2 linked regions of the Halorhodospira halophila genome follow. The protein of the gene in region 1 interacts with the protein of each later gene in a pairwise test. Links are inferred from orthologs where the notes say so. Each region holds a gene or a part of one and is shown on either strand. Other genes may lie near its edges. The genes, in order: dnaE and dnaQ.

Evidence for each region.
Region 2: the proteins of dnaE (region 1) and dnaQ interact in binary tests that used the Escherichia coli proteins (3 or more experiments, as listed by UniProt). The link is inferred for Halorhodospira halophila from one-to-one orthologs.

What each region holds. Positions count from the first base shown.
Region 1 is NZ_NHSN01000018.1:140,716-155,396, reverse strand. What follows is about bases 2,792-6,921. They hold dnaE (DNA polymerase III subunit alpha), read left to right. Parts: upstream 2,792-3,169; coding sequence 3,170-6,721; downstream 6,722-6,921. Other genes in these bases: CCR79_RS07880 (HAD-IA family hydrolase), read right to left, coding at 6,718-6,921; CCR79_RS07890 (ribonuclease HII), read left to right, coding at 2,792-3,105. In the rest of the region: 3-hydroxyacyl-ACP dehydratase FabZ, read left to right, coding at 118-579; lpxA (acyl-ACP--UDP-N-acetylglucosamine O-acyltransferase), read left to right, coding at 576-1,352; lpxB (lipid-A-disaccharide synthase), read left to right, coding at 1,385-2,524; more of CCR79_RS07890, read left to right, coding at 2,521-2,791; more of CCR79_RS07880, read right to left, coding at 6,922-7,443; CCR79_RS07875 (transposase), read left to right, coding at 7,586-8,914; frdA (fumarate reductase (quinol) flavoprotein subunit), read left to right, coding at 8,971-10,743; CCR79_RS07865 (succinate dehydrogenase/fumarate reductase iron-sulfur subunit), read left to right, coding at 10,740-11,504; CCR79_RS07860 (fumarate reductase subunit C), read left to right, coding at 11,501-11,899; fumarate reductase subunit FrdD, read left to right, coding at 11,896-12,252; CCR79_RS07850 (EAL domain-containing protein), read right to left, coding at 12,255-14,339; CCR79_RS07845 (fumarylacetoacetate hydrolase family protein), read right to left, coding at 14,362-14,681. UniProt on the Escherichia coli protein: DNA polymerase III is a complex, multichain enzyme responsible for most of the replicative synthesis in bacteria. This DNA polymerase also exhibits 3' to 5' exonuclease activity. The alpha chain is the DNA polymerase catalytic subunit.
Region 2 is NZ_NHSN01000005.1:2,930-16,447, reverse strand. The notes cover bases 6,283-9,249. They hold dnaQ (DNA polymerase III subunit epsilon), read left to right. Parts: upstream 6,283-7,383; coding sequence 7,384-8,115; downstream 8,116-9,249. Other genes in these bases: CCR79_RS01710 (YbgA family protein), read left to right, coding at 8,865-9,249; CCR79_RS01715 (HAD family hydrolase), read left to right, coding at 8,112-8,849; nifE (nitrogenase iron-molybdenum cofactor biosynthesis protein NifE), read right to left, coding at 6,283-7,145. Also shown: CCR79_RS01765 (dinitrogenase iron-molybdenum cofactor biosynthesis protein), read left to right, coding at 1-503; CCR79_RS01760 (2Fe-2S iron-sulfur cluster-binding protein), read left to right, coding at 565-849; CCR79_RS01755 (hypothetical protein), read right to left, coding at 923-1,288; CCR79_RS01750 (universal stress protein), read left to right, coding at 1,473-2,357; CCR79_RS01745 (glycine betaine ABC transporter substrate-binding protein), read right to left, coding at 2,416-3,279; CCR79_RS01740 (NifX-associated nitrogen fixation protein), read right to left, coding at 3,349-3,858; CCR79_RS01735 (NifB/NifX family molybdenum-iron cluster-binding protein), read right to left, coding at 3,889-4,374; nitrogenase iron-molybdenum cofactor biosynthesis protein NifN, read right to left, coding at 4,384-5,751; more of nifE, read right to left, coding at 5,748-6,282; more of CCR79_RS01710, read left to right, coding at 9,250-9,884; CCR79_RS01705 (biotin/lipoyl-binding protein), read left to right, coding at 9,936-11,213; CCR79_RS01700 (efflux RND transporter permease subunit), read left to right, coding at 11,217-13,518. UniProt on the Escherichia coli protein: DNA polymerase III is a complex, multichain enzyme responsible for most of the replicative synthesis in bacteria. The epsilon subunit contain the editing function and is a proofreading 3'-5' exonuclease.

The sequences.
Region 1 (14,681 bases):
GTTCATCCGAGCGCCCGGTGTGATAGGCTCTGCCGCTTATGGGGTCGTCCGCGGCCTGCGGATGGCACGAGGCGCACGGTGCCGGGAGTAACCGGATCAGACCACGGAGGAGTGAGCGTGAGCGAGAGTGACGCGCAGGGGGCAACGGATATCGAAGGCATCATGAACCTGCTGCCGCACCGGTATCCGATGCTGCTCATCGACCGGGTGCTAGAGTTCCAGCCCCACGAGCATCTGGCCAGCATCAAGAATGTCACCATCAATGAGCCGTTCTTCGTCGGCCATTTCCCGCAAAAGCCCGTAATGCCGGGGGTGCTCATCCTCGAGTCGCTGGCCCAGGCTTGTGGCATGCTCGCGTTCAAGAGTGTTCAGGACACCCTCACGGACAACGACGTCCTCTACCTGGTGGGGATCGACAAGGCGCGCTTCAAGCGGCCGGTTCAGCCCGGTGATCAGCTTCGACACGATGTCTCGGTGCGTCGTGTGGCTCGGGGGATTTGGATCTTCCAGGCACGCGGAAGTGTCGATGGCGAGTTGGCGGCCGAGTGTGAGATCCGCTGCACGGTGCGTACGGTTTGAGTCGAGTCCATCCGAACGCCCTGGTCGACCCCAAGGCCCGCCTCGGCGAGGACGTCGAGGTGGGGCCTTTCAGCGTGATCGGGCCGGATGTGGAGATCGACGAGGGGACCTGGATTGGCCCGCACGCGGTCATCCAAGGGCCGACCCGCATCGGCCGGGATAACCGCATCTACCAGTTTGCCGCCCTGGGGGAGGCCCCGCAGCACAAGGGCTATCAGGGCGAGCCCACGGAACTGGTGATCGGCGACGGCAATACCATCCGCGAGTTCGTCACCTGCCACCGCGGCACAGCGCAGGGGCGGGGCGAGACCCGCATCGGCGATCACAACTGGCTGATGGCGTACTGCCATATTGCCCACGACTGCCGGCTGGGCGACCATCTGCTGTTCGCCAACTCCGCGTCGCTGGCCGGGCATGTGGATGTCGGTGATCACGCCACCTTGGGCGGCTTCGCGCTAATACACCAGTTCTGCCGCATCGGTCCTTACGCCTTTTGCGGTTTCGGCAGCGGGATCAATCGGGATGTACCGCCGTTCGTCACAGTCTCCGGACAGATGGCGGTGCCGCACGGGATCAACTCGGTGGGGCTGCGCCGGCACGGCTTCTCGCGGGAGCGCATCCGGGATATCAAGCGCGCCTACCGCATGATCTACCGACAGGGGCTGCGTCTCGACGATGCGCGCGAGGCGCTGTGCCAGCAGCTCGGCCACTCCGCGGACGTGCAGGGCATGGTCGATTTCATCGACAGCAGCCAGCGCGGTCTGTTGCGCTAGACTGCCGTCGGACGGCGCAGGGGGGTCCGCCAATGGCCAGTCCCAGGGTGGCGATTCTCGCCGGTGAACTCTCCGGTGACGTCCTCGGCGCCGGCCTGATGAGCGAGCTTCGGGGCCGGTGCCCCGGTGTGCGTTTCGAGGGGGTTGGTGGGCCGGCGATGGCAGCCCAGGGGCTTGAGTCGCTGGTACCCATGGAGCGGCTCTCGCTGATGGGGCTGACCGAGATCGTGCGGCATCTGCCGGGGCTTCTTCGCCTGCGCGCTGATCTGGCCCGGCGCTGGCGGGAGGATCCGCCGGATTGCTTCATCGGCGTCGATCTACCCGATTTTAACCTCGGTCTGGCCCGGCGCCTGCGTGCGGCCGGGATCCCCACGCTCCACTACGTCAGCCCCACCATCTGGGCCTGGCGTCGTGGGCGCGTGCGGGGCATCCGGCGCTCGGTGGACCGGATGCTGACCCTCTATCCCTTCGAGGAGCAGTTCTACGCCGACAGCGGCGTCGACGCGGTCTGCGTCGGTCATCCGGCTGCTGATCGATTCCCGCTGCAGCCGGATACCGTTGCGGCGCGCCGGAGGCTGGGGCTGGATACGGACGCCACGGTGGTCGCCCTGCTGCCCGGTAGCCGTGGCAGCGAGATCGACCGCCTGCTCGAGCCCTTCCTCGGGGCGGCAGCGCTTCTGGCGGAGCGGCCGGATGCGCCGGACTTTGTCATACCGGTGGCCGCACCGCGGCTGCGCGAGCGGATCGAGGCGGCCGTGGATCGGCACCAGGTCCGCCTGCGCACGCGGCTGCTGGACGGCGACACGGCGACCGCGGCGACTGCGGCGGATGTGGCCCTGACCGCCTCGGGCACGGCAACCCTGGAGGTCATGCTGGCCAAGCGTCCGATGGTCGTGGCGTACCGTCTGTCGCCGCTGAGCTATCAGATCATCCGCCGGTTGATCCATGTCCCTTGGGTATCGCAGCCGAATCTGCTTGCCGGCGAGCCCCTGGTCCCGGAGTACTTCCAGGGCGACGTCACGCCGCAGGTCCTGGCCGAGGCGGCCGCATACTGGCTCGATGAGGCCCCGGCCCGGCTACAGCTGGTCCGCCGCTTCCGGGAGCTCCACGCCTCACTAGCCCGCGGGGCTGATGCCCGGGCGGCAGAGGCCGTTCTGGAGATCCTGCGGTGAGCGGCGACGGCGGCGCGTGGCAGGTGGGTGTCGACGAGGCTGGCCGTGGGCCGTGGGCCGGGCCGGTGGTGGCCGCCGCGGTCATCCTGCGCGAGCCCATCGCCGGTGTCACCGACTCCAAGCGGCTGTCGGCGCGGCGCCGCGAGCAGGCCGCTGGGCTGATCCGCAGCGAGGCCGTGGCCTGGGGGGTCGGGCGGGCAGAGGTCGCCGAGATCGATGCACTGAACATCCGTCGTGCCACCTTCCTGGCCATGTCCCGTGCGGTGGCGTCGGTGGCCAGCACCGCGCGGATCGCCGAAATCCTGGTGGACGGGCGCGAGATGCCGGAGGATTTGCCCGCTCCAGCGCGGGCCGTGGTCGGTGGCGATGCCCTGGAGCCGAGCATCTCGGCGGCATCCATCCTGGCCAAGACGCTACGTGATGCCGAGATGGTGGCGCTCGAGGAGACCTACCCGGGATACGGTTTTGCCCGGCACAAGGGCTACGGGACCGCCGAGCACCGCCACGCCCTCGAGCGCCTCGGCCCGTGCGCCGCGCACCGGCGCAGCTTTGCCCCGGTGCGCAGGATGCTCGGCGGCTGAGGCGCGCACCGCACGCGCTTGGCTGACCCGTTGACCACCGCGACCCTGATATCCTGACGCGACCATGAGTGAAGCCCCACCGTCCTTCGTCCATCTGCGTCTGCACAGCGAGTTCTCGCTGGTCGACGGCATCGTCCGCATTCAGGAGGCGGTGTCCGCGGCGCGGGACGCCGGCATGCCGGCGGTGGCCATCACCGATCAGGCCAACCTGTTCGGCATGGTCAAGTTCTACCGGGCCGCGCTAGCCGCCGGAGTCAAGCCGATCATCGGAGCCGACGTGTGGCTGGCGGACGATACCTTGGAACTCGGCTACGCCCGGATGACGTTGCTCTGCCGGGATCGCGGCGGCTACCGTGCGCTGTCGCGGCTGCTCAGCCGCGCTTATCGCGAGGGTGCCTGCGGCGATATCCCGGTCATCCGGCGGGAGTGGTTGCAAGCGGATGCCGGCGGGCTGCTGGCCCTCTCCGGCGGGGTCCAGGGGGATATCGGTCAGGCCCTGCTGCGTGGTGATGAGGCCACCGCGCGGCGCTACCTCGAGCAGCACCGGCAGACCTTCGGCGAGGACGGCTTCTATCTGGAGCTCCACCGTCTGGGCCGGCCGGGCGACGAGCGCCACCTGCATGCCGCGGTGGCGCTGGCCGCCGACGAGGACGTGCCGGTGGTGGCCACCAATGACGTGCGCTTCATGCGCCCGGCGGATTACGACGCCCATGAGGTCCGTGTCTGCATCCATCAGGGGCGTACCCTGGACGACCCCAACCGGCCACGCCACTACACGGAACAGCAGTACTTTGCCGACGCTGCGGACATGGCCGAGCGCTTCTCCGATCTGCCCGAGGCGCTCGAGACCACCCTGCGTATCGCCGAGCGGTGCAGCGTGGATCTGGAACTCGACACCAACTATCTCCCGGACTTTCCGGTGCCCGAGGGCCATACGGTGGCCTCGTTCCTGCGCGCCGAGTCCGAGCGCGGCCTGGCGCAGCGGCTCGAACAACGCGGCCTGACTGAGGACGAGGATACCGGCGAGGTCGAGGCGACCTACCGGCAGCGCCTCGAGCACGAGCTGGCCGTCATCGAGCAGATGGGGTTCCCCGGCTACTTCCTCATCGTCGCCGACTTCATCCGCTGGGCGCGGGAGAACGACATCCCGGTTGGCCCCGGGCGCGGCTCCGGTGCGGGATCGCTGGTCGCCTATGCCCTGGGCATCACCAACCTCGACCCCCTGCGCTATGACCTGCTCTTCGAGCGCTTCCTCAACCCGGAGCGGGTCTCCATGCCCGACTTCGACGTGGACTTCTGCATGGAGCGCCGCGACGAGGTCATCGAGTACGTCTCGGACCGCTACGGCGCCGAGAAGGTCTCGCAGATCGCCACCCACGGCACCATGGCGGCCCGGGCCGTGGTGCGCGACGTGGGCCGGGTCTACGGTCACGCCTTCGGCTACATGGACCGGATCGCCAAGCTGATCCCTTTCGAGATCGGCATGACCCTGGACAGGGCCCTGGAGCAGGAAGAGGACCTGCGCGCCGAGTACGACAACGACGAAAACATCCGCGAGTTGATCGACACCGCGCGCAGCCTGGAGGGGATGGCGCGCAACGTCGGCAAGCACGCCGGAGGCGTCGTCATCGCGCCCACGGACCTGACCGATTTCTCGCCGCTCTACCGCGACCCGGAGGAGCGCGACGACGCCGAGGCTTGGAAGGTGGCCACCCACTTCGACAAGGACGACGTCGAGGCGGTGGGTCTGGTCAAGTTCGACTTCCTGGGTCTGCGCACGCTGACCATCATCGACTGGACCGTCCAGGCGGTGAACCGCATCCTCGAGCAGCGGGGAGACCCGGCGCTGGATATCGATGCCATCGCCCTGGATGACGGCGCCACCTTCGAGCTGCTCAAGCGCTGTGCCACCACCGCGGTCTTCCAGCTGGAATCCCGCGGGATGAAGGAGCTGATCAAGCGCCTTCAGCCCGATAGCTTCGAGGATATCGTGGCACTGGTGGCGCTGTTTCGGCCCGGGCCGCTTCAGTCGGGCATGGTCGACGACTTCGTCGAGCGCAAGCATGGCCGTTCGGCGGTCGCCGGTTACCCAACCCGCGAGCTGCACCATCCGGACCTGGTGCCGGTCCTCCAGCCTACTTACGGGGTGATCCTCTACCAGGAGCAGGTGCAGCGCATCGCGCAGGTCCTGGCCGGCTACAGCCTTGGCGAGGCGGATCTGCTGCGCCGCGCCATGGGCAAGAAGAAGCCCGAGGAGATGGCCAAGCAGCGGGCCAAGTTCCTGGAAGGGGCCAAGGCCCGGGGTCTGTCCGAGGACCATGCCACCGGCATCTTCGACCTTATGGAGAAGTTCGCCGGCTACGGCTTCAACAAGTCGCACTCGGCGGCCTACGCGCTGCTCTCCTACCAGACCGCCTGGCTCAAGTGTCACTACCCGGCGCCGTTCATGGCCTCGGTGCTCTCCTCGGACATGGACAACACCGACAAGGTGGTGATCTTCCTGGATGAGGCCCGGGCCATGGGGCTGGAGGTGCTGCCGCCGGACGTCAACCGCAGTGACAAGCCCTTCCGGGCGGTGGACGAGCGGACCATCGTCTACGGTCTGGGTGCCATCAAGGGGGTGGGGGAGTCGGCGCTCGATGCGGTGCTGAGCGAGCGCGATACCAACGGGGCGTTCCGGGATATCTTCGACCTGTGCCGCCGGGTCGACACCGGCCGCGCCAATCGTCGCGTGCTGGAGGCCCTGTGTCGTTCGGGGAGCCTGGATCGCCTGATCCCCAACCGCGCCACGGGAATGGCACAGATCCCGGCGGCGCTGGCGGCTGCCGAGCAGGCGACGCGCGACCAGGCCGCCGGGCAGACCGATCTGTTCGGTGGCCCTGCAGAGGCGGTGATCGCCTCCCGTGGCGAGGGCGAAGAGGTTGCCGAGCAGCCCGAATGGCCGGAGGAAGAACGCCTGGCCGCGGAGAAGGCCACACTGGGTCTATTCCTGACGGGGCACCCGATCGACCGTTACGAGCATGAGCTTCCGTATCTGGCTACGGATCGCCTGCAGCGGCTGTCCAGTGGCGCCGGCGGCAATGGCGGAGACGGCAATGGGGGCCGAGGCCGGACGGTTACCGCGGCTGGGCTGGTGGTCGCGCTGCGGGTGCGCAGCACCTCCACTGGCGGCCGCCTGGCCACCCTGACCCTGGATGACCGCACGGGCCGGATCGAAGTGGTGCTATTCCCCGAGGCGTTCGGCAAATACCGGCATGCCGTTGAGAAGGATGCGCTGCTGGTGGTGCGCGGCAGTCTCGACTACGACGACTTCAGTGGCGGGTACCGGATCACCGGCGAAGAGGTGCTGGACATCGCCCGGGCCCGCGAGCGGGCAGCCGGTCGGTTGGTGATTCCGGTAACCGCGGCTCGTGCCGCTAACGGTCTGGTGCCCGAGCTGCGCCAGGTCCTCAGCAGCTACGCTGGGGAGAGTCCGGTCCATGTCGATTACCGCCACCCAAGGGGCCGGGGGCGCGTCGTCCTAGGCCGCAACTGGACGGTGACGCCCAGCGATGACCTGATCAAGCGGCTTGAGTCGGTGGTCGATGACCGTGTGGGGGTCGAGTACCCCCGCTAGCGGCTCTCGCGGTGAATGGCGATCAGGTCATCGATCCCCACGGCGGTGCCGTCGGGTCCGTGGTCCAGGTCATCAATGACCGCTGCGGCACCCGGGAATGCGTCGTCCCGGGTCCAGCGGTTGCGGGTGATCAGCGTCGGGATCCCGGCCGCGCGGGCGGCGCGCAGCCCGTTGACCGAATCCTCCACGGCGAGGCAGTCCTCGGCCGCGAGCCGCAGTGATCGCAGGGCCTGCAGGTAGGCCTCGGGGTCGGGTTTCTTGGCGTTGACGTCGTCGCCACAGATGCAGACCTCGAAGGCCGGTTGCAACTCGGCGGGTAGCACGCCGTTGAACAGGGCCTCGACGTTGGCGCGGGCGCTGGTCGTGACCACGGCCAGGCGCACCTGCCGCTCTCGCGCTTCGGCAAGGATTCGCTCGATCCCCGGCCGGGGCGGGATGGAGCCGGTGCTGAGGCGCTCGGCGTAGAGGCGGTTCTTGGCCTCGTGCAGTCGCCGCGCGAGCGTATTGATATCGCCGTGCCCGGGCGGGGGCGGTTCCCGGGTCAGGGTGTCGTGCAGTCGTTCCCGGCCGCCCGGGACCGCGTTCAGGAGGCGTCGATAGGTGGTTTCATCCCAGCGGTGGGGAAGGCCGAATGCCTCGAAGGCGGCGTTGAAGGCGGGCAGGTGGCCCGCGCCTTCGGTGTCGGCCAGGGTGCCATCGACGTCAAAGAGCAGCGCTTGCATGGGTTTCCGTTCTCCAGGGGTGTCGGGTCCGTGGCGGTGCCGGCGTTATCATCTTAGGGTTCTTGACCCGTCCGGGAAAACGGGCTGGAGTAACCGCGTCGACGGACTCGCCGTATCCGCATGATCCGGAGGAAAGCACTGCATGGCTGAGGGTCGCCCGAAATATTCGCCGGAGTTCCGGCGCAAGCTGGTCGAACTGGTCGAGGCGGGGCACACCCCGCAAGAGTTGGCACGGACCTACGAGCCGGCGGCCAAGACGATCCGCCGCTGGTACCAGGAGGACCGGCAGGAGACCAGCGAGCGGCGCACCGGGGCTGCAGATCGGCGCAGCGCTGGCCCGGGAGGCAGGCAGCAGGGCAAGAGCCCTGGCGCTGCTGCGTCCGCGGCGGGGTCCGGGAAGCGCTCGAAGACGGCGAAGGCCGGTCCCCGGAGCAGGCCGGCGAGTAGCCAAGCGCACCGGCTGGCCGGCAAGCGCGTCTTGGAGCGCCCCGCGGACACGGCTGCGGAGGCTGGGGAGGGGGCGCCCGAGCGGGCCGAACCCGAGCCGGCGGAAGAGCCGGCCGAGGTGGCCCCATCGGCGGACGGCGAGGTGATCGTCGACCCGGCTCCCGAGGGCGGGGTGCCCGAGGAGGAGGGGGTCGAGCTAGATGTGCAGCCGCACGCCGGCCTCGAGACGGAGGGCGATCCAGCCGAGTTGCTTGCCGTCGGCCTGGAACGCGCCGATCAGGGCGATGCCGTCTACGACGACGAGGGTCCCGAGGCGGCTATTCCGATCTACCAGGAGGCACTCGACTATCTGGATGCAGCGATCAGCGCCGGTGAAGGGGGAGATGCCGCGCGCCGCGACTGGGGGATCACCCTGGAGCGCCTGGGCGATGCGCTCTTCGAGGCCGAGGGGGCGAGTGCCGCACTGCCCTGCTATGAGGCTTGGTGTGAACTCGCCGAGGCCCTGGCCACCGAACACGCCACGGCGCAGTCGCTTCGGGACTGGAGCGTTGCGCTGGGTCGCTACGGCCAGGGGGTGCTGGTCGAGGAGGGGGCCGAGGTGGCACTACCCTACTACCGGCAGGTGATCGAACTGCGCGAGGACATCGTCCGCGAGCGGCAGAGCGCGGATGCCTACCAGGATTGGGCGCTGGCGCTGGAGCGCTGCGGTGCGGTCCAGGAGGCCGTGGAGGGGTTGGCCGAGACGGTGGAGACCTACCGCCACGCCCTCGAGGTGCGCGGGGCGCTGGTCGAGCAGCAGGACACACCGCAGGCGCGCCGGGCTCTCGGGATCGCTCAGGAGCGCCTGGCCATGGCGGTGCTCGCCGCCGAGGGCGCCGAGGCGGCCCTGCCTCACTTTGAGCAGCTCGCCGAACTCTTCACGGAACTGGCCGAGGAGCTGGGCACTGAGGAGGCCGATGCTGAGCGACGGCAGGCGGATACCATGCTCGGCAAGGTACAGATGGCGGCACTGGATCTGGAGTGACACCCGCGTCCGCGACGGTTGGACCTCCGTCGTGGCCCTGGATCCCGGGAGGCGCATTGCAGGCGATCGAAGACATTGAGTGCGACTTGGTTGTTGTTGGTGGCGGCGGGGCCGGGTTGCGGGCCGCTATCGCGGCGGCCGAGCGCGACCCTGGGCTGCGGATCGCGCTGATCTCCAAGGTGGTGCCCATGCGCAGCCACACCGTCGCTGCGGAGGGGGGCGCTGCCGGTGTGGCCCGGGCGGATGACAGCCTGGACGGGCACTTCAACGACACCGTCTCCGGGGGGGATTGGCTGTGCGACCAGGACGTGGTTGAACGCTTTGTCGCCGAGTGCACTGGCGAGATGGTCCGTCTCGAACAGTGGGGTTGCCCGTGGAGCCGACAGGCGGACGGCCAGGTACATGTCCGGTTTTTCGGGGGCATGACGACCCAGCGCAGCTGGTACGCCGCCGACAAGACCGGCTTCCACATGTTGCATACGCTGTTCCAGACCTCCCTGCGCTATCCGGGGATTCAGCGCTACGACGAATACTTCTGCTCAGATCTGCTGGTCGACGACGGGGTGGTCTGTGGCGTACTGGCCTTGGAGATCGCCAGCGGCAAGCCGGTGCGCTTCGGCGCACCGGCGGTGGTGCTGGCCACCGGCGGGGCCGGGCGGGTCTACGGGCAGAACACCAACGCCGGCATCGTGACCGGCGAGGGCATGGCCATGGCGCACGCCCAGGGGGTGCCCCTGCGCGACATGGAGTTCGTTCAGTGGCACCCCACCACGCTGCCCGGCAGTGGCATCCTGATCACGGAAGGGTGCCGGGGCGAGGGCGGCGTCCTGACCAACCGGGATGATCGTCGCTATCTGCAGGACTACGGTCTCGGGCCCACCGAACCGTGGCCGCGTCCGAAAGCCATGGAGCTGGGGCCGCGGGATCGGCTCTCCCAGGCTTTCTGGTACGAGGACCAGGCGGGCCGGACCGTGCCCACGCCGCAGGGCACGGCAGTCCAGCTGGATCTACGCCACCTGGGCGAGGACCGCATCCTAGAGCGGCTGCCCATGATCACCGAGGTGGCTCGCCGCTACGCCGGAGTGGATCCGGTTCGGGAGCCGATCCCCGTCCGTCCGGCGGTCCACTACACCATGGGGGGGATTCCCACCGACGTCCGGGGTGCCGCCCCCCTGTCGGGGCTGTTTGCTGCCGGGGAGTGCGCCAGCACCGGGATTCACGGAGCCAACCGGCTCGGTTCCAACTCGCTCGCGGAACTCCTTGTCTTCGGCCGGGCGGCAGGAGAGGCGGCCGCCGAGTACGCCCGCGAGGCACCGCGGCGGCCGCAGCGCGTGGTGGAGCAGCTCGCTACCGAGGCCCTGGCGCCGCGGCTTGAACTGCTGCGCAACGACAGGGGCGAGCGGCTCGCTACGCTGCGCGCGGATCTCAATCGGGCCATGGAACAGGGGGTGGGGATCTTTCGCAACGAGGCCGGCCTGGAGCAGGCGTGCACGACGCTGGCGGCGCTGCGCGAGCGCCTGCGACGCGGCATCCGCCTCGACGACCGCAGCCGGACATACAACACCGAGTGGCTGACTGCGATGGAGTTCGGGGCCAGCCTGCAGGTGGCTGAGGCGATGGCCTGGTCGGCGCGGGCACGCAAGGAGTCCCGCGGCGCCCACGTGCGCGATGACGCCTATAGCGAGCGTGATGACGAGCGCTATCTGGTTCATACCCTGGCCTACCCCGGTGACGGGACGGGCCCCGTGATCGACCATGCGCCGGTGACCGTTACCCGCTCTGCGCCGCGGCGGCGGGCCTACGGCGCTGAAGGGGAGGCGCAGGCATGAGCGAATCGCAGCGGATCACTCTGGCGGTGCAGCGTTTCCACCCGGAACAGGACGCCGAACCGCGCTGGCAGCGCTATGCCGTGCCGTACACGCCGGATATGTCCGTGCTCGAGGGGCTGCAGTACATCAAGGATCACCTCGATGGCAGCCTGACCTTCCGCTGGTCCTGTCGCATGGCGATCTGCGGTAGCTGTGGCTGCATGATCGACGGCGAACCCGAGCTGGCCTGCCATGTCTTCCTCCGCGACTACGCGCCGGGGCCGGTGTGGGTGTCGGCACTGGACCACTTCCCCGTGCAGCGGGATCTGGTCATCGATCAGAGCGACTTCCTCGAGAAGCTCGAGACGGTGCACGCCTACCTGATCCCGGCCGGGGAACGGACGGCGGCCGAGGGGACCTATCGGCAGACGCCGGAGCAGATGACGGATTACTACGCGTACGCCCAGTGCATCAACTGCCTGCTCTGCTATGCCGCCTGCCCGCAGTACGGTTGGCATCCGGACTTTGTCGGCCCCGGGGCCCTGGCGCTACTCCAGCGCTACAACCTGGACAGCCGTGACGCAGGTAGCGAGTTGCGGCACGCGGTGGTTGATGCCGAACAGGGGGTCTGGGGCTGCACGCTGGTCGGCCACTGCTCCGAGGTCTGCCCCAAGGGGGTCGATCCCGCGCGGGCCATCAATCAGAACAAGCCCGGCAGCAGCGCGCGGTACTTGCTCGACTGGCTGCGGCCCGGTCGTCGTCGACAGGAGGGATCGGAATGAGCCGAGCGCGCGTCTACCGTCCGACCATGCGCGGTTGGTGGGAGCGGCATCCGGCCTACCGCCGCTACCTGTTGCGCGAAGGCAGCAGCGTCCTGCTGGGCCTTTATGCGCTCTGGCTGCTTGCCGGACTGTTGGCCCTTGCTGCTGGGGAAGCCGCCTACCAAGGGTGGCGGGACCTGCACGGCAGCCCCTGGTTGTTCGGCCTCCACCTGGCCGCTCTGTTGGCCGCCGCCTACCACGCTGTCACCTGGTTCCGGTTGCTGCCCCTGACGCTGCCGGTCCTGCGCTGGCGGGGCCGCAGGCCCACCGACCGGGCGGTCGTGCGGGGTGCCTGGGTGGTCTCGGTGGCCCTCTCGGGCGGGGTGTGGCTCTATCTCCTGGGAGGCGTCCGATGAGGCGTTCGCACGAACCGCCGCTGTGGCTGCTCTTCGGTGCCGGGGGCCTACTCGCCGCGCTGCTCGCCCCGGCGCTGATCCTGCTGACCGGCGTCGTGATGCCCGTGGCTGCAGAGCATGGCATCGAGGTACTGGATTACCACGCATCCCGCGAGCTGTTCGCCCGGCCGGTGGTGGGGGTGCCAGTGGCCCTCGCGCTGGGGCTGGTGCTCTGCCACGCCGCTCACCGCATCTACCATACCCTGCGCGATCTCGGGATTCCGGCAGGGCGCGGTACCTGGTGGGTCTGCTACGGCGGCGCCGGTGTCGCGGGGGTGCTCGGTGTGGGCGCGGTTGTTGCCCTGTGGTGGTGAACTCAGGGCGGGTCGTTGGGCGCCTGGGGGCGACAGCAGCGTAGCCGCGGGTGGGGCTCCGGCCGTGCCCAGAGGAATCCCTGGCCGACGCGGCACCCGGCATCGATGAGCTGGTCGCGCTGCTGCAGGGTCTCGACCCCCTCGGCCACCACCTCAAGCCCGAGGACATGGGCGAGCTGCAGGATGGTCTCCACGATGGAGCGGGATTCCGGCGTGGTCTCCATGTCCCAGATGAAGCCGCGGTCGATCTTGACCCGGTTGATGGGCAGGCGCTTGAGGTAGAGCAGGGACGAGTAGCCGGTGCCGAAGTCGTCGATGCTCAGCGACACTCCGGCCCGGCGCAGGGCGGCCAGCCGCTCCAGGGTGCGGGGGCTGAGATCCATGATGGTCGACTCGGTGATCTCCAGCTCCAGGTGCCGTGCCGGCAGGCCGGTCTGCTCCAGCGTACGCAGGACCGTCTTTTCGATGTTGCCGTTGTGGAACTGGGCCCCGGACAGGTTGACGGCGATGCGCCCGAACTCGCGTCCCTGGTCCAGCCAGGTGCGCCCTTGCTGACAGGCCTGGTGGAGGATGTCCTCCCCCAGCGCCGCCATGGTTCCGACCTCCTCGGCGACCGAGATGAAGGCGCCCGGGGCCAGTAGCCCCCGGTCCGGGTGGTGCCAGCGGACCAGGGCTTCGATGCCCACGATCTGACCGGTCTGCAGCTCGACCTGGTGCTGGAAATAGGGGACCAGTTCACCGCGCTGCAGGCCCTGACGCATCTCCTGGGCGAGATCCAGCCGGCGCTGGGCATGTTCAGTCAGCTCCTCGGCGTAGAAGCACGTGGTGTTGCGTCCGTCGGCCTTCGCCTTGTGCAGCGCCGAGTCGGCGTTGCGGACCAGCGCCTCGACGGTCTCGCCGTTGTCCGGATACATGCTGATGCCGATGCTACACCGGCACTGGAACCAGCGGCGGCTGTACTGGAACGGTCGCTCCAGTTCCTGGTGGACGGTCTCAGCGCAGGCGAGAGCGTCCCGGTGGTCGCGGATCTCGGCCAGGCAGATGCTGAACTCGTCGCCACCCAGTCGCGCCAGGGTGTCATCGGCGCCGAGGCGCGCCTGGAGGCGGTGAGCCACCTGGCGGAGGACGCGATCGCCGGCGGTATGACCGAGGCTGTCGTTGACGTCCTTGAAGTGGTCGAGGTCGATGAACAGCACGGCTAGCTGTTCACCGGACTGTCGCGAGCGCTCCAGGGCGCGGGCCATGCGGTCCTTGAACAGCAGGCGATTGGCGAGGCCGGTGAGCGCATCGTGGTAGGCCTGGAACTGCAGCCGCTCCTGGGAACGTTTGAGCTCGGTCAGGTCGCTAAAGACGGCAATGTAGTTGACGACTTCGCCGTAGGCCCCGGTGACACGGCTGATGGTCACCCACTTCGGCTGCAGGGTGCCGTACTTGGAGCGGTCCCAGAGTTCGCCGGACCAGCTACCCTCCCGTTGGATCGACTCCCACATGGCCCGGTAGAAGTCGTCGTTGTGGTGGCCCGACTGCAGGATCCGCGGCGTCAGCCCGATGAGCTCGTCCTCGGTGTAGCCGGTCATTCGCGCGAAGGCGTCGTTGACCTGGAGGATGCGGCTCTCGGCGTCGGTGATCAGGATCCCGTCCCGCGTGGCGGTGAAGACCTTGGCCGACAGCTGCAGGCGTCGTTCCATCTCCTTGCGCCCAGAGATGTCACGCAGCGTGGCGCAGCAGAGGGTCTCGTCCTCCAGGTGCAGCGGGGTGAGCACCACCTCCAGCCAAAGGTGTTCGCCCTGCGGGGTAACGTGCACCCACTCAAAACGTTGGGCGCCCTCGATGAGTGCGGTCTCGAGCAGGTTTTGTGCCCGCTCCGCCGCCGACGATCCGTCCGGCTGGAGTTGCGAGGAGATGGCCTCCGGGCGCAGGCCGATCAGCTGCTGCGGATCCTCCCAGCCCAGCATGCGGGCAGCCGCCGGGTTGCAGGCGATGAAGTGCCCATCGCGCAGGATCAGCATCCCGTCTTCGCTGTGCAGGAAGAGGGTCTGCGTCAGGCTGCTCGAGAGCGCCGGGGCCGGAGTGGTTGGGGGAACCACGTCGTCTTTCACAGGGGTTAGCTCACGGGTCCGGTGCCACGATGCGGTTGCGCAGGGTGCCGAGCCCCTCGACCTCACAGGTGACGATGTCCCCGGCCTGCAGGAAGCGGGGCGGGGTGCGGGCAAAACCGACGCCGGCCGGCGTGCCGGTGGCGATGATATCCCCGGGAACCAGGGTCATGACCCGCGAGAGCGTGGCGATGACCGCGGGGATGGAGAAGACCATCTCGCCGGTATGCGACTGTTGCTGGGTGGTGCCGTTGACCTGACAGGAGAGGGCAAGGCCGTGGGGATCGGGTACCGCGTCGGCGGTGGTGATCCAGGGCCCCATCGGGCAGCTGC
Region 2 (13,518 bases), on another replicon or contig:
AGGCCCCGGCGGAGCGGCTGGAGGCCGCCTGCCGGGCCCTGCACGGCGAAGAGGCGGCACCAGAGCCGGTCCCCGAGCCGGAGACGGGTCCGTCGCCAGAGGGGACCATCCGGGTCGCCTGCGCCTCGAACAGCGGCGGTGAGCTGGATGGTCACTTCGGCGCCTGCGCCCGGTTCCTCATCTACGAAGTCGGTGCCGCCGGCTGCCGGCTTGCCGAGGTCCGGCCGGTGGCCGAGGCGGTCACTGGCAGCGGCACCCGGCGCGACGACCGCATCGCGGCCCGGGTGGCGCTGATCGCCGACTGCCACGTGCTGTACTGCTGCTCGATCGGCGGCCCGGCGGCGGCCAAGGTGGTCAACGCCGGGGTCTTTCCCATGAGGCGCGACGCCGGGGGAGCGGCCGCGGCGCACATGGACGAGCTTCGCGCCGCCCTGGCCGAGCGCCCGCCGCCGTGGCTGGCCCGGCTGATGGCCGGAGAAGGTGCGGCGCGGGTCGCGCCGTGAGGCCGGTTACCGGACGGGGCCAGCAATAGAATCCAACCATAAGCCACAAGGAGTTCACGGGATGCCAAGAGCCCAGGTAACGTTCAAGGATATCGATCTGACCGTCAGCGCGCCGGCGGGAACCCGGATCATCGAGCTGTCCGAGAAGGTCGGCTCGGGGATTGTCTACGGCTGCCGCGAGGGGGACTGCGGCACCTGTCTGTGCAAGGTGCTCGACGGAGAAGAGAACCTGAGCGCGCCCTCGGAGGTGGAGCAGAAGCTGCTACGCGAGCACTTTGCGGGCAAGCAGCAGCGCATCGCCTGCCAGGCGCAGATCCTCGGGGATGTCACGCTGAAACCGGCCTGATCCGCGCAGGGCGGGTCGGATACCCCGCGGGGCGGCGGCAGGGGGGGACGCCGTCCCGCGGGGTCGTTGACATTCAGCGCTGCTGCTTGAGGTGGAAGGCCCGCCCGCCGAGGGCGATCAGGTAGAAGGGCATGAGCACGGTGCCCACGGCTACCACCATGGCGATGAAGCCGAGGAAGCTTAGCCCCTCGCCCACCGTCGCCATCATCCACAGGCCGAGGATCAGCAGAAGGGCTGCGGGCAGGGCCTGCCCGGCCGGCGGCAGCTTGGCGGCGATGCCGGGGATGACGAAAATGAACAGGGCCAGGGCCATGATCGCCATCAGGATCCCGCCGAACCAGTAGGCGCCGGCCGAGGCCGCGACGGCGCCGGGCACGCCGGTGGCCACCGCCACCAGGAAGGTGACGAGCTCGAGGCGCGTGTGTTCCTTCTGAAGCATGGGTAAAGGCTCCTCTCGGATACCGGGTTCCGCGGGAGCTGCGGCGTGTTGCCCCGCTGTGGCTCCCGCACTCGCGTGTCATGGTGCCACAATCTAAGGATGAGACCGGTGCGCGGGCAAGCGCCGAGGCCCGCTGCACCGGACCTTTGGCCGGATTCTGCCGGATGCGATCGAGGGAGCCGTCATGAGCATGCAGAAAATCGTCTTCGCCAGCGACCTGTCGGAACGCGCCGGGCGGGCCGGGCGCCGCGCCGTACAGTTGGCCGAGGCCTGGGACGCCACGCTGGAGGCGGTCCACGTCATCGAAAGCGACGCGCCGGGGCTGCGCGCGCTCAGCGGCTCGCCGGATCGGGAAGGGGTGTTCCAGGCCGCCGCCGAGCAGCAGCTCCAGTCCGGGACCCCGGGCCACCGCGCGCAGCCCCGGGTCCTGATCGGGGATGTGATCGGCGAGGTGGTCTACGCCGCGGACGAGGGCGGCGCCGACCTGCTGGTCGTCGGTGCCCACGGCCGGCAGTACGTGCGCGACTGGATCCTGGGCACCACCGCCGAGCAGCTGGTTTGCCACGCACGGACGCCGACGCTGGTGGTCCGGCGCGACTCCGATGCGCCGTATCGGCGCGTTGCTGTGGGCGTCGATTTCTCGGATTGCTCGCGGGCGGCGCTTCAGTACGCGCGGCGCTGTTTCCCGGCGGCCGAGCTGCACCTGCTCTATGTGGTGGATACCGCCGAGCTGGATCGCATGCGCGCTGCCGGCATCGGCGATAGCTACATCCAGGAGCAGCAGACGCGCTGGATGGACGAGGCGCGGGCCGACCTGGAATCGTTCGCCCGGGACGAGGGGCTGGGCGCCGACGAGGTGCACCTGGAGGTGCACGCCGGCTATCCGGCCACGATCCTGCTCGAGGCCCTGGGCGGGCTGGGCGCCGATGTGGTGGTGATGGGCAACCACGGGCGTGGCCGCTGGGCGAACATGCTGCTCGGCAGCGTTGCCGCACGGCTGCTGCGGGAGGTGTCCACGGATCTGCTGCTGGTCCGCGACGACGCCCCCGGGTTCGAGGACGGGGACTGAGCGCTGCTCCGGAGCCCTGCCGGAGGGATCCGGCAGGGGCAGGGTCGGTGGGGCGGGTTTACTGCTCGGTGGCGCAGGCGGCCCAGGCGCTGATGAGCTCGGTCTCCTGCTCGAAGAAGCGGTCGACGGCGGCCTCGGTGGACTCGTCCCGACCGATGAACAGGTAGTCGTTGAGCATCTCCAGGTCGTAGTCCATGCAGCCGATGAAGGCGGCGATCTGCGGATGGTCCTCGTCGAAGCCGAGGCGGGCGAGGGCGTGGATGGTCTCCGCGCCGCCAAGCGCGCCCCTCGGATCGTCGAGGAACGCCAGCTGGTAGGCGCCGAACTTCCAGTGCGGGCTCCAGCCGGTGACCACGATGGGCTCGTCGCGGCGCGCGGCCCGGTCCAGCGAGGCCGTCATGCCGGCGTCGCTGGCCTCGATCAGCGTATAATCCAGCCCGTAGGTCTCGATGGCCTCGTGGGACAGGCGCATCAGCCCGGCGCCCGGGTCGATGCCCTGGATGGTCCCGTCGAGCGCGTCCTGCCAGCGCTCCTCATTGAGCTGATCGATGCTGGTCAGTCCGTCCTCGTACAGCCAGCGCGGCACCACCCAGCCCAGGCGGGCGTCGCCGTAGAGCACGCCCAGGTCGAGCAGGTCGTCACTGTAGCGCTCGATGTAGTCCTCGTGGGTGATCGGCTGCCACGACATCAGCATCAAGTCCAGGTCGCCGCGGGCGATGCCGGTGTACTGCGGCGCGATGTCGGTCTGGACCAGTTCGACGTCGACGTCGTAGCGCTCCTCGAGCAGCCGTTCGGCGATCCGGGTGACGAACTCCGCGTCGGCCCAGGCCGTCCAGCCGATGCGGATCTCCTGGCCGGCGGTGGCCGCCAGCGGGGCAATGAGCAGCGCAGCACCGGCGGTGCGCAACCATGAATGAGCCATCGGGCTATCCTCCATTACGGGGTCGAACCCCCCAGCGGAGTATAGTCCGTCGGTCCGGCCGCGCGGGATTCAGGCTCGGGCCACCTCCGGGAAGCGCTCGATCAGGGCCACCGCCCCGTCGACCAGGCGCTCGCCGCGGCTGACCAGCTTCTCGGTGCTGGCGAAGCCGAAGCGGTGGACGTCGCGCAGCGGCTTGTCGACGACCACCAGCTTGCCGGCAAGCACGAAGGCGCGGCCGAAGCCTTCGTGGCTGAGGTTGATCACCGGCACCGCCATCACCCCGCTGCGCGCCTCGATCCGCGCGGACACGGCGTTGTAGAAGGTGCGCACCCGGTTGACCGTTTCGCCGTCGGGGTCGGCGACCACGGGGATGGCGCGCTTGCGCTCGGGGGTGAGGATGAACGGATCGATGACCGCCGCATCGCTGTAGTGTTCCCACGCCCCGAAGGTGTCCGTGGCACGGACCTGGCGGAGCAGCTCACGGATGAACGGTGTCTCGAGGGCGGGATCCTGATCGTCCAGGACCTGCGCGGTGGCGGTGGTTTCGGGTTGCTCGTCCTGCGGGTTCCAGGTCCACATGGGGGTTCCTCCCTGGTTGGCTGCAGCTGGTCAGTCGGCCCACCAGCCGGTGGCCTCCATGGCGTCGAAACGGGCCTCGCCGGCCGGTTCGCCGCGCAGGGCCCGGCTCAGCCAGGCCGGCGGGCGCTCGCGCAACTGCGCGATCAGGGTGCCCAGCACGGTGTCGATGGCGGTGCCGTGGGAGACCTTGCGCGGCTGGCACCCCTGTGTGAGCAGCCGTCGCACGGCCGGGGCGCCGATGGCGTTGCAGTAGAGCGCGGCGCAGCCCTCGACGACCTGCAGGCGCGGTGCCAGGCGGTCGCAGTCCGGCGCCGCGTCGGCCGGCTCCTCGATGTCGGCCACCTCCAGCAGCCGGGTGCCCGAACACCCCACCTGGTAGATGGCGAAGCCGCTGGCCAGCCCGAAGTGCTGGTCCACGGTGTGCCGGTCGGCGGTGGCGAAGGCGATGCGCACCGAGCCCTGGTGGGCGGGTTCCAGCCCCTCCCCGTCGGCGATCCTTAAGTGACGGACAGTCATCACGGCTCCTCAGGCGATATCGGCGCTGCGGTAGATCGAGCGGTAGGGGCGCACGTCGCCGTGCACCTCGCGATGCTCGAGGAGGGTGTTGGCCAGCTCGAAGAGGGTGTCGCGGCTGCCGCGGTAGCCCACCCGGGGGCGGGTGTGCAGCCCGACCCGCTCCCAGATGGGGTAGCCGCACTGCACGATGGGCACCCCCAGCCGGCCGGCGGTGGCGGCGGCGTGGCCGCTGCCGAGGATCAGCTCCACGCCGTCCTCGCGGCCGTGGTGCTCCAGCGCCTCCAGGTCGCCGATATGCACCCGGCGCGCCGGTATGGCGTCGAGCACCGGCGAGCGCTCCGGGGCCACGGCGGTGGTCACCTCGGCGCCGGCGTCGTGGAGCAGGGTGGTCAGCCCGGCGAGCAGGTCCGCCTCGGTGGCCACGCCCACCGGCGTGGTGCCGAGCACCGAGTGGGTGTCGAGCAGGGCGTCCTGCAGCTGCCGACGCTGGCGCTGGATGCGTGGTGGCGGGGCGGTGCGGTCGGCGATGGCGCACAGGACCATAACCAGTCGGTCCGTGGCGTGCAGGCCCATCAGGTGCTCGAAGCGGTAGTCGGGGACCCCGGTGCGCTCGCGCAGCCGGTCCGCCGCGCGGTTCAGCGAGGCGCCCACGACCACCGTGGCGGCGGCGTCGCCGCAGCCACGCAGCGCCTCCAGCGGCGTCCCGTCGGTGGTGATCGGGCTGAAATCGTCGTCGTCCAGGTGGCCGTCCATGGAGGCCCCCAGGTCGGGGATGGCCACCGGCTCCAGGCCGAAGGCCTCGAGCAACTCGCACAGCGCCTCGGCATCCCCGGGCGAGACGGCGTCGGAGAGCAGCAGGTTGACCCGCCGCGGTGCCCGGCCGGGGCGGGTGCCCTCGGCGGGGACCAGGTGTTCGATGACCGCCTCCACCGTGGCCGCGTAGCCACTGGCCAAGCTGCCGACGAAATCCGGCGTGTTCACCGGCACCACGGCGGTGGTGGCGTGCTCCGGGTGCTCGCTGCGGAAGGTGCGCACCAGTCGTTCGATGTCCGTACCCTCGGCCTCCGAGAGCCCGGTGGTCAGCAGCGTGATCAGCGCCGGCGCGGACTTGCTGCACAGGGTATCCAGGGCGCCGAGGACGTTATCGTCGGCGCCGAGCACCGCGCTGATCGGGTCGATGGCCGTGGTCTGCAACGGGATCGGCTCGTTGAAGTGGCGCACGAAGTAGACCTTGCCGAAGGCCGTGCAGCCCTGGGCGCCGTGGAGCAGCGGCACGGCGCCGCGGAAGCCGAGGGTGGCGAGGGTGCCACCCACCGGTTGGCTGGCCTTCAGCGGGTTGACGCTCAGCGGGCTGGTGGATCGTTCGATGCGGGTCATGGCCCGGTCCTCCCTTCCTGCCGTTCCCAGGGCGCCGGTTCACGCACCTGGGGCCAGATGGGGCTCTCGATGCTGCGGCACAGCTGGCGGGCCAGCTCCACCATGCCGGTGTAGCCGGCGTAGGCGTGGGGGCGCTCCTGGTTGATGTCCAGAAACGGGATGCGCGCCTTCAGCGCGGTGTACATGTTCCGTCCGCCGGCGATGAGCACGTCGGCCTCGTGGGCGCGGACGGTGTCGATCAGCGTCCGCGGCGCGCCGCTATCGAGCATCTGCGCCTGCTCGCCCATCAGCTCGCGGATACGCGCCTTGTCCGCCTCGGTGGATTTGCGCGTTCCGGTGGCGACCACCTCCATGCCCAGATCCTGCAGCGCCGAGACCACCGACCAGCTCTTCACGCCGCCGGTATAGAGCAGGGCGCGGCGCCCGCGCAGGCGCTCGCGGTAGGGCTCCAGCGCGGCATCGGCGCGGGCCTCCTCGCGGGCGATGACCTGCTCGGTGCGCTCGGTCAGTGCCGGGTCGTCGATCAGCCGGGCGAAGCCGCGCAGGGCGGCGGAGGTGTCGGCGACGCCGTAGAAGCTGCCCTCGAAATACGGGATGCCGTAGCGCTCCTCCAGGGTGCGCGCCACATTCAGCAAAGCCTTGGAGCAGACCAGCATGTTGGCCTCGGCCCGGTGGAGGGTCTGCAGCTCGTGGTAGCGGGCGTCGCCGGATAGGCTGCCGAGCAGGCGCAGGCCGAGCTCGTCGAGCAGCGGCAGGACGTTCCAGAATTCGCCGGCGATGTTGAACTCGCCGATCAGGCCTACGTCGTGGATCTGGCGGTCCGCCGGTTGGTCCTCTGCCGGCACCGGTTCCGGCTCGCGGGTGCCGACGATGTGCCGGACCACCGCCTCGCCAGCGATGCGGTTGCCCAGGTTTTTGCTGCCGTAGAATCCGGCGCAGTCCACCGGGATGACTGGCGTGCCCCAGCGGCGCTCGGCGCTGCCGCACACCGCCTCGAGGTCGTCGCCGGTGAGTGCCGGTACGCAGGTGTTGTAGACGAACACCGCCGCCGGGGCGTGTTCGTCCACGGCCTGCTTGATGGCGTGGAACAGCCGCGCCTCGCCCCGGCCCATGATCACGTCCTGCTCGCTGAGGTCGGTGGTCATGCCGATGCGCCACAGGGTGGGCCCGGTGGAGCGGGTGCCGCGGTTATCCCAGGAACTGCCGGCGCAGCCGATGGGGCCGTGGACGATGTGGGCGGCGTCGGCCACCGGCAGCAGGGTGATCTGGGCGCCGTCGAAGGCGCAGCCGCCGGCGGCGGCCCCGGGGGTGGGACGTGCGCAGCCGGACTTCGACCCCTGGTTGTGGGCGCAGCCCGGCTCGTCGAGCAGAGCGGCGATCTCCTGGTTGCGCATGGGCGGGCAGCTCCGGTCGTGGGTGGCTTGCCCGCAGTGCAGCAAGGCGCGTGCCACGCCCGGTCCGCGGTCGCCGCCGCCCTGTGCCGGGCGGTGACCGGGCGGCGAGCGGCGCGCGCGTGTCGCAAATCCGACGGGCGGGCGTTATCGTGTGCCCTTTCGCACAACCTGCGTTGACCCGGGATAGGGCGCACCGCAGACTATTTGGAATCGTTGCAAAGTACCCGGGACCCGAGCCATGCGGCAGATCCTGCTCGACACCGAGACCACTGGCATGGACCCCGCCGAGGGGCACCGCATCATCGAGATCGGCTGCGTGGAACTCGAGCGCCGGCGGCTGACCGGCAACAACTTCCACGAGTACCTCAATCCCGATCGGGCGGTGGACGAGGGCGCGGAGAACGTTCACGGCCTGTCGAACCGCTTCCTGGCGGACAAGCCGCGTTTCGCCGACATCGCCCGGCGCTTCGTCGACTATGTCCGGGATGCCGAGCTGATCATCCACAACGCCCCCTTCGACGTCGGCTTCATCGACGCCGAGTTGGCCCGTCTGGGGCCGGCGTGGGGGCAACTCGAGGACTACTGCACCGTCACCGATTCGCTGCAGCTGGCGCGGCGCATGCATCCGGGGCAGCGCTGCAGCCTCGACGCGCTGTGCAAGCGCTACGGCGTGGACGGCTCGCGGCGCGAACTCCACGGCGCGCTGCTCGACTCCGAGCTGCTCGCCGAGGTCTACCTGGCCATGACCGGTGGCCAGGGCAAGCTCTCCCTGGACGGCGAGGGCCTGGAGCCGGGCGGCGCCGAGCCGATCCAGCGGCTGTCCCCGGAGCGGCCGCGACTGCGCGTCCCGGAATCGGGCGAGCTGGAGCGCGAGGCCCACGAGCAGTTGCTCCAGCGGATCGAGGCGACCTGCGGTGGCCCGGCGCTGTGGCGCCGGGCGGGCGGCGGCGAAGAGGCGGCCGGCTCATGATCCGGGCACCGCTGCGGGCGCTGACCTTCGATCTCGACGACACCCTGTGGTCCGTCGAGGACGTGCTCGCGGCGGCCGAGCAGACCCTGCACGACTACCTGCGCGAAGCCTACCCGGTGGTGGCCGAGCGCTTCGATCCCGATCGCATGCGCCAGCTCCGCCGCGAACTCGCCGCCGCGCGGCCTGAGCTGACGCGTAACGCGACCACCCTGCGCCGTGCCACCATGGCCGAGATCGCCCGCTGCTGCGGGATCGATGGGACGGCCGCGGAGCGCTTTGTGGAGCAGACCTTTGCCGTCTTTCTCGAGGCGCGGCAGGCCCGGGTGGCCCCGTTCCCCGAGGTGTTGCCGGCGCTGCGCGAGCTCTCGGCGCGCTTTCGGATCGGCGTGATCACCAACGGCAACGCCGATGTCTACCGTACGGCGCTGGGGCCCTGCGTCGACTTCGTGGTGCGCGGCGTGGATATTGACATCCCCAAGCCGGAGCCGGCGATCTTCGCCCTGGCCTGTGAGCGTGCCGGGGTACCGCCGGGGGAGGTCCTGCACGTCGGTGATGATCCGCACACCGACGCCGCCGGCGCCCTGGCCGCGGGTATGCAGGCGGCGCTGATGTGCCGTCACGGCCCGCCGGAGCCGCCGGACGGCGTGCCCGACTGCCTCATGGTCCCGGACATGGAGGCGCTGCGCCGTGCCATCGAGCGCAGTGTGGGTGCGGGGCCGGCACAGGACGTTTAGAATGCTGTACAAAAGATGTACAAACCCAGGGAGATCATGAGTCGGGAGAGTGAGCAGAACCGGGAGGATGGTGCCCAAGAGCCAGAGCCACGCATACCGGTCGGCGTGAGCAGCTGCCTGCTCGGCGAGGAGGTGCGCTACGACGGCGGCCACAAGCGCAATCCCTTCGTGACCGAGGCGCTCTCGCGCTACTTCCGCTACGTGCCCGTCTGCCCCGAGGTGGCCATCGGGCTGCCCACCCCGCGGCCGCCCATCCGCCTGGAGCAGGCCGAGGACGAGCGGGTGCGGGTGAGTGGTGTGCGTGACCGGCAGACCGACGTCACCGAGGCCATGGAGGCCTACGGCCGCGAGAAGGGGCGTGAGCTGCACTGGCTCAGCGGCTATATCCTCAAGTCCAAGTCGCCGAGTTGCGGCATGGAGCGGGTCAAGGTGTATAAGCCCGACGGCCATCCGGCCGGGTTCTCAAGCCGTGGCGCCTACGCGCGGACACTGATGGAGACGAATCCGCTGCTGCCGGTCGAGGAGGAGGGCCGGCTCAATGATCCGGCCCTGCGCGAGGGCTTTGTCTGTCGGGTCTTCTGCTACTACCGTTGGCAGCGCCTGGTCGAGGCGGGTCTGACGCGCAAGGCCCTGGTGGACTTCCACGCCGAGCACAAGCTGTTGCTCATGGCCCACGACGACCAGCGCATGCGCGCGCTCGGGCGGTTGGTCTCGACGCTGGGCGAGCGGCCGCTGGAGGCCGTGGCCGAGGCCTACATCGAGGCGTTCATGGCGGCGCTGGCCCGGCCGGCCACCCGGGGGCGGCACGCCAACGTGCTCTATCACCTGCTCGGCTACCTCAAGCGGGAGCTGGATCCGGCGGACAAGCAGGAGGTCGTGGACGTCATCGAGCAGTACCGCACCGGCATGGTGCCGCTGATCGTGCCGGTGACGCTGCTGCGCCACCACTTCCGCCACTGGCCGGATCCCTACGTGGAGCGGCAGTTCTATCTCTACTGGAGCCCGCCGGAACTGGCGCTGCTCAATCAGGTCTGACCGGGCGGCCGGGGTCGCTCCACGACATTCGAGACGAAAAGGAAGGGCTGCGTGCCGTTACGTTCGTTGCTGCGCAAGGGTTGGGGGGTCGCTGCGCCCGTGGTGGTGCTGCTGGCGGCCGTGCTGGTGCTGGCGGCGCTGGTCTGGACCCGCCCCGATCCGCCTGCCGAGGAGCCCACCGAACCCTCGTGGGTGGTCGCCACCGAGCGCGCCGAGCCCGGCGTCCACCAGCCGCTGCTGCGCCTGTTCGGCTATATCGAGTCGCCCTCGGATGTCACCGTCAAGTCCGCGGTGGAGGCCGACGTCGCCGAGGTCCGGGCGCGCGACGGCCGCGTGGTGGAGGCCGGCGAGCTGCTGGTGCGCCTGGACGACGGTGAACTGCGTGACACCCTGCGCCAGCGTCAGGCCGATCTCGACGAGCAGGAGGCCGCACTGCGCCAGGAGCGCCGCGCGGTTGCGGCGGACCGCGAGGATCTCGAGGCCGAGAAGGCGCTGCTGGCCATCGATGAGCGGCGGGTGGCGCGGCTCGAGGAGCTCGTGGCCGACAACGCCGCCTCGCCCTCGGAACTCGACGACGCCGAGGAGGCCCGGGAGCGGCAGCGCCAGGCGGTGATCCGGGCGCAACAGGCGGTGGACGACGCCGAGGAGCGCTTGGCCGTGGCCGAGGCGCGGCGCGACAGTGCGGAGGCGGCCCGCGACCAGGCCCGGCGCGACGTGCGCCGCACCGAGGTGCGTGCCCCCTTCGACGGCCGGGTCAGGGCGGTGGCCGTGGGCCGGGGCGATCGAGTGAGCCCGGGCAGCGAACTCGTCGGCCTCTACGACACCGGCGAGCTGGAGGTCCGGGTGCAGATCCCCACCACGCGCATCGGGGCCCTCTATCGGGCCCGCGCCGCTGACACCGGGGTGTACGGTGAGGCCCTGGTGGACGGCCGCGGGCTCGCCCTGGAGCTGGACCGGCTGGCCGGGCACACCCCCCGGGAGCGCGGCGGGGTCGAGGCGATCTTCGCCGTCGAGGAGCGCCACGACGAGGTCGCCCTGGATCGCTTTGCCGAGGTGATGCTGGAGCTGCCCCCGGAGCCGGGCACGCTGGTGGTGCCCTACGAGGCGCTCTACGGCACCGAGCGGCTCTACGTCATCGAGGAGGACGAGGAGGCCAAGCGCCTACGCGGCATCGAGGTGCAGCGCCTGGGCGAGGCGCGGCGCCCCGACGGGGGCCGGGGGGCGCTGGTTCGCGCCCCGGAGATCGATGCCGGCACGCAGATCGTTACCACCCAGATCCCGCAGGCCACGGATGGGCTGCGCGTGCGCGTCGAAGCGGAGAGCCGCTAGGCGATGGTCGAGCAGCGGCGAGACGCGCTGCGCTGGTTGGCGGAGCACCCGGTAGCGGCCAACCTGGTGCTGGCGCTGATGTTCATCAGCGGCTTCTACGCCGTCAGCCAGCTCAACACCCAGTTCTTCCCCAGCTTCGAGCTCGACGTGGTCACCGTGCAGGTGCAGTGGCCGGGCTCCACCGCCGAGGACGTCGCCGACTCGGTCACCACCCCCCTGGAGGACGCCGTGCGCGACGTCCAGGGGCTGCGTGAGATGCAGTCGCGCTCGGCGGACGGCGTCAGCAACATCAGCCTCGAGTTCTTCCAGGGCACCGACATGGCCGACACGGTGGAGGACGTCAAGGACCGCGTCGCCGCCGTGCGCAACCTCCCGGAGGAGGCCGAGGAGCCGACCATCCGGCGCATCACCCAGTTCGACCCGGTGGCCCGCGTGGTGCTCAGCGGCGATGCCCCGCCATCGAGCATGCGCGCCTGGGCGCGTGAGCTCGAGGACGACCTGCTGCGCCGCGGGGTGGCCAATGTCGAGGTCACCGGCATGCCGGATCTGGAGACGGCCATCGAGGTCGAGCAGCACGTGCTGCTCGACTCCGGGCTGACCTTCGGCGACCTGGGGGCTGCCATCGACGCCGAGAGCACCGATCTGCCCGGCGGCGAGGCCGGCGAGGCGGATATCGCCCGGCAGCTGCGCAGCCTCGAGCAGCGCCGCGGCGTGCAGGAGTTCCGCGATCTGCAGATCACCGACGGCGATGGCCAGCCGCTGCTGCTCAGCGACCTGGCGCAGATCGAGCGCCGTGCCCGGGACGGCCAGGTGGACTTCCGCCTGGGCGAGGACACCGCCATCGAACTCTACGTCCAGCGCGCCGAGGGCGAGGACGCCCTGGGGGCGGCGGCCATCCTCGAGGCCTGGTACGACGATGTCACGCCGACCCTGCCCGAGGGGCTCGAGCTCACCGTCTACGACGAATTCTGGGAGCTGATCAGCGAACGCATCGGCCTGCTGGTCAGCAACGGCCTGGCCGGGCTGCTGCTGGTGGTGGCCATCCTCTTCACCTTCCTCACCGCCCGGGTGGCGTTCTGGGTGACGGTGGGCATCCCCGCCGCCTTCCTCACCGCGCTGGTGGTGCTCTGGGGCGTGGGCGGCAGCATCAACATGATGAGCCTCTTCGCGCTGATCATGACCCTGGGGATCATCGTCGACGACGCCATCGTGGTCGGAGAGCGCGGCGTGGCCCGCTTCCAGCGCGGCGAATCGCCGGGGGAGGCCGCCGCCGGCGGCGCGCGGGACATGCTCGCCCCGGTGATGGCCTCTTCGCTGACCACGGTGGCGGCGTTCATCCCGTTGATGGCGATCAGCGGGGTGATGGGCAATATCCTCTTCGACATCCCGTTGGTGGTGATCTGCGTGATCATCGCCTCACTGATCGAGGCCTTCATCGTCCTGCCCGGGCACCTGCGCCGCTCCTTCGAGGGCGATCAGCGCGGGCGCGAGCCGAGCCGCTTCCGGCGCTGGGTGGACAGCGGCTTCCACGGTTTCCGCGAGGGGGCTTACCGGCGCGGCATCACCCGGGCGGTGGAGTGGCGCTGGACCACGGTCTCGTCGGCGGTGGCGCTGCTGGTGGCGGCGGTGGGACTGGTGGTTGGTGGTCGGATCGAGTTCACCTTCTTCCCCGAGCCCGAGGGGACGGTGCTGCACGCCAACGTCGGCTTCGCGCCGGGCACGCCGCCGGAGCGGGTGGAGGCCTTCCTGGCCGACATGGAGCGCCAGCTCCACGCCGCCGACGAGGCGCTCTCCGAGCAGCGGCTGGTGCGCACCCACACCGTGCGCTACGGCGAGATGCAGGCCCGCGACGCCCAGGACGCCAACCGTGGCGATCATTACGGCAGCATCGCCGTGGAGCTGATCTCGCCGGAGGATCGTGACGTCCGCAACACCGATCTGATGAACGCCTGGGAGGAGCGCATCACCGAGCGTCCCGGTCTGGAGCGGCTGGTCATCCGAGAGCGCAGCGCCGGCCCGCCCGGCGAGGACATCGACGTCCGCCTGACCCAGGGGGATCCGGGCACCCTGCGGGCGGCCGCCGACGAGCTGCGCCAGGTGCTGCACCGCTATCCGGGGCTGGGCAGCATCGACGACGACCTGCCCTACGGTCAGGAGCAGTGGGTGTACCGTCTCACCGCCGAAGGCCGGGCCCTGGGGCTGACCACCGAGGCGGTCAGCCGGCAGGTGCGCGATGCCTTCGCCGGCGAGCTGGCCCAGGTCTACCACCAGGGCCGTGACGAGGTGGAGGTGCGCCTGCGCCAGC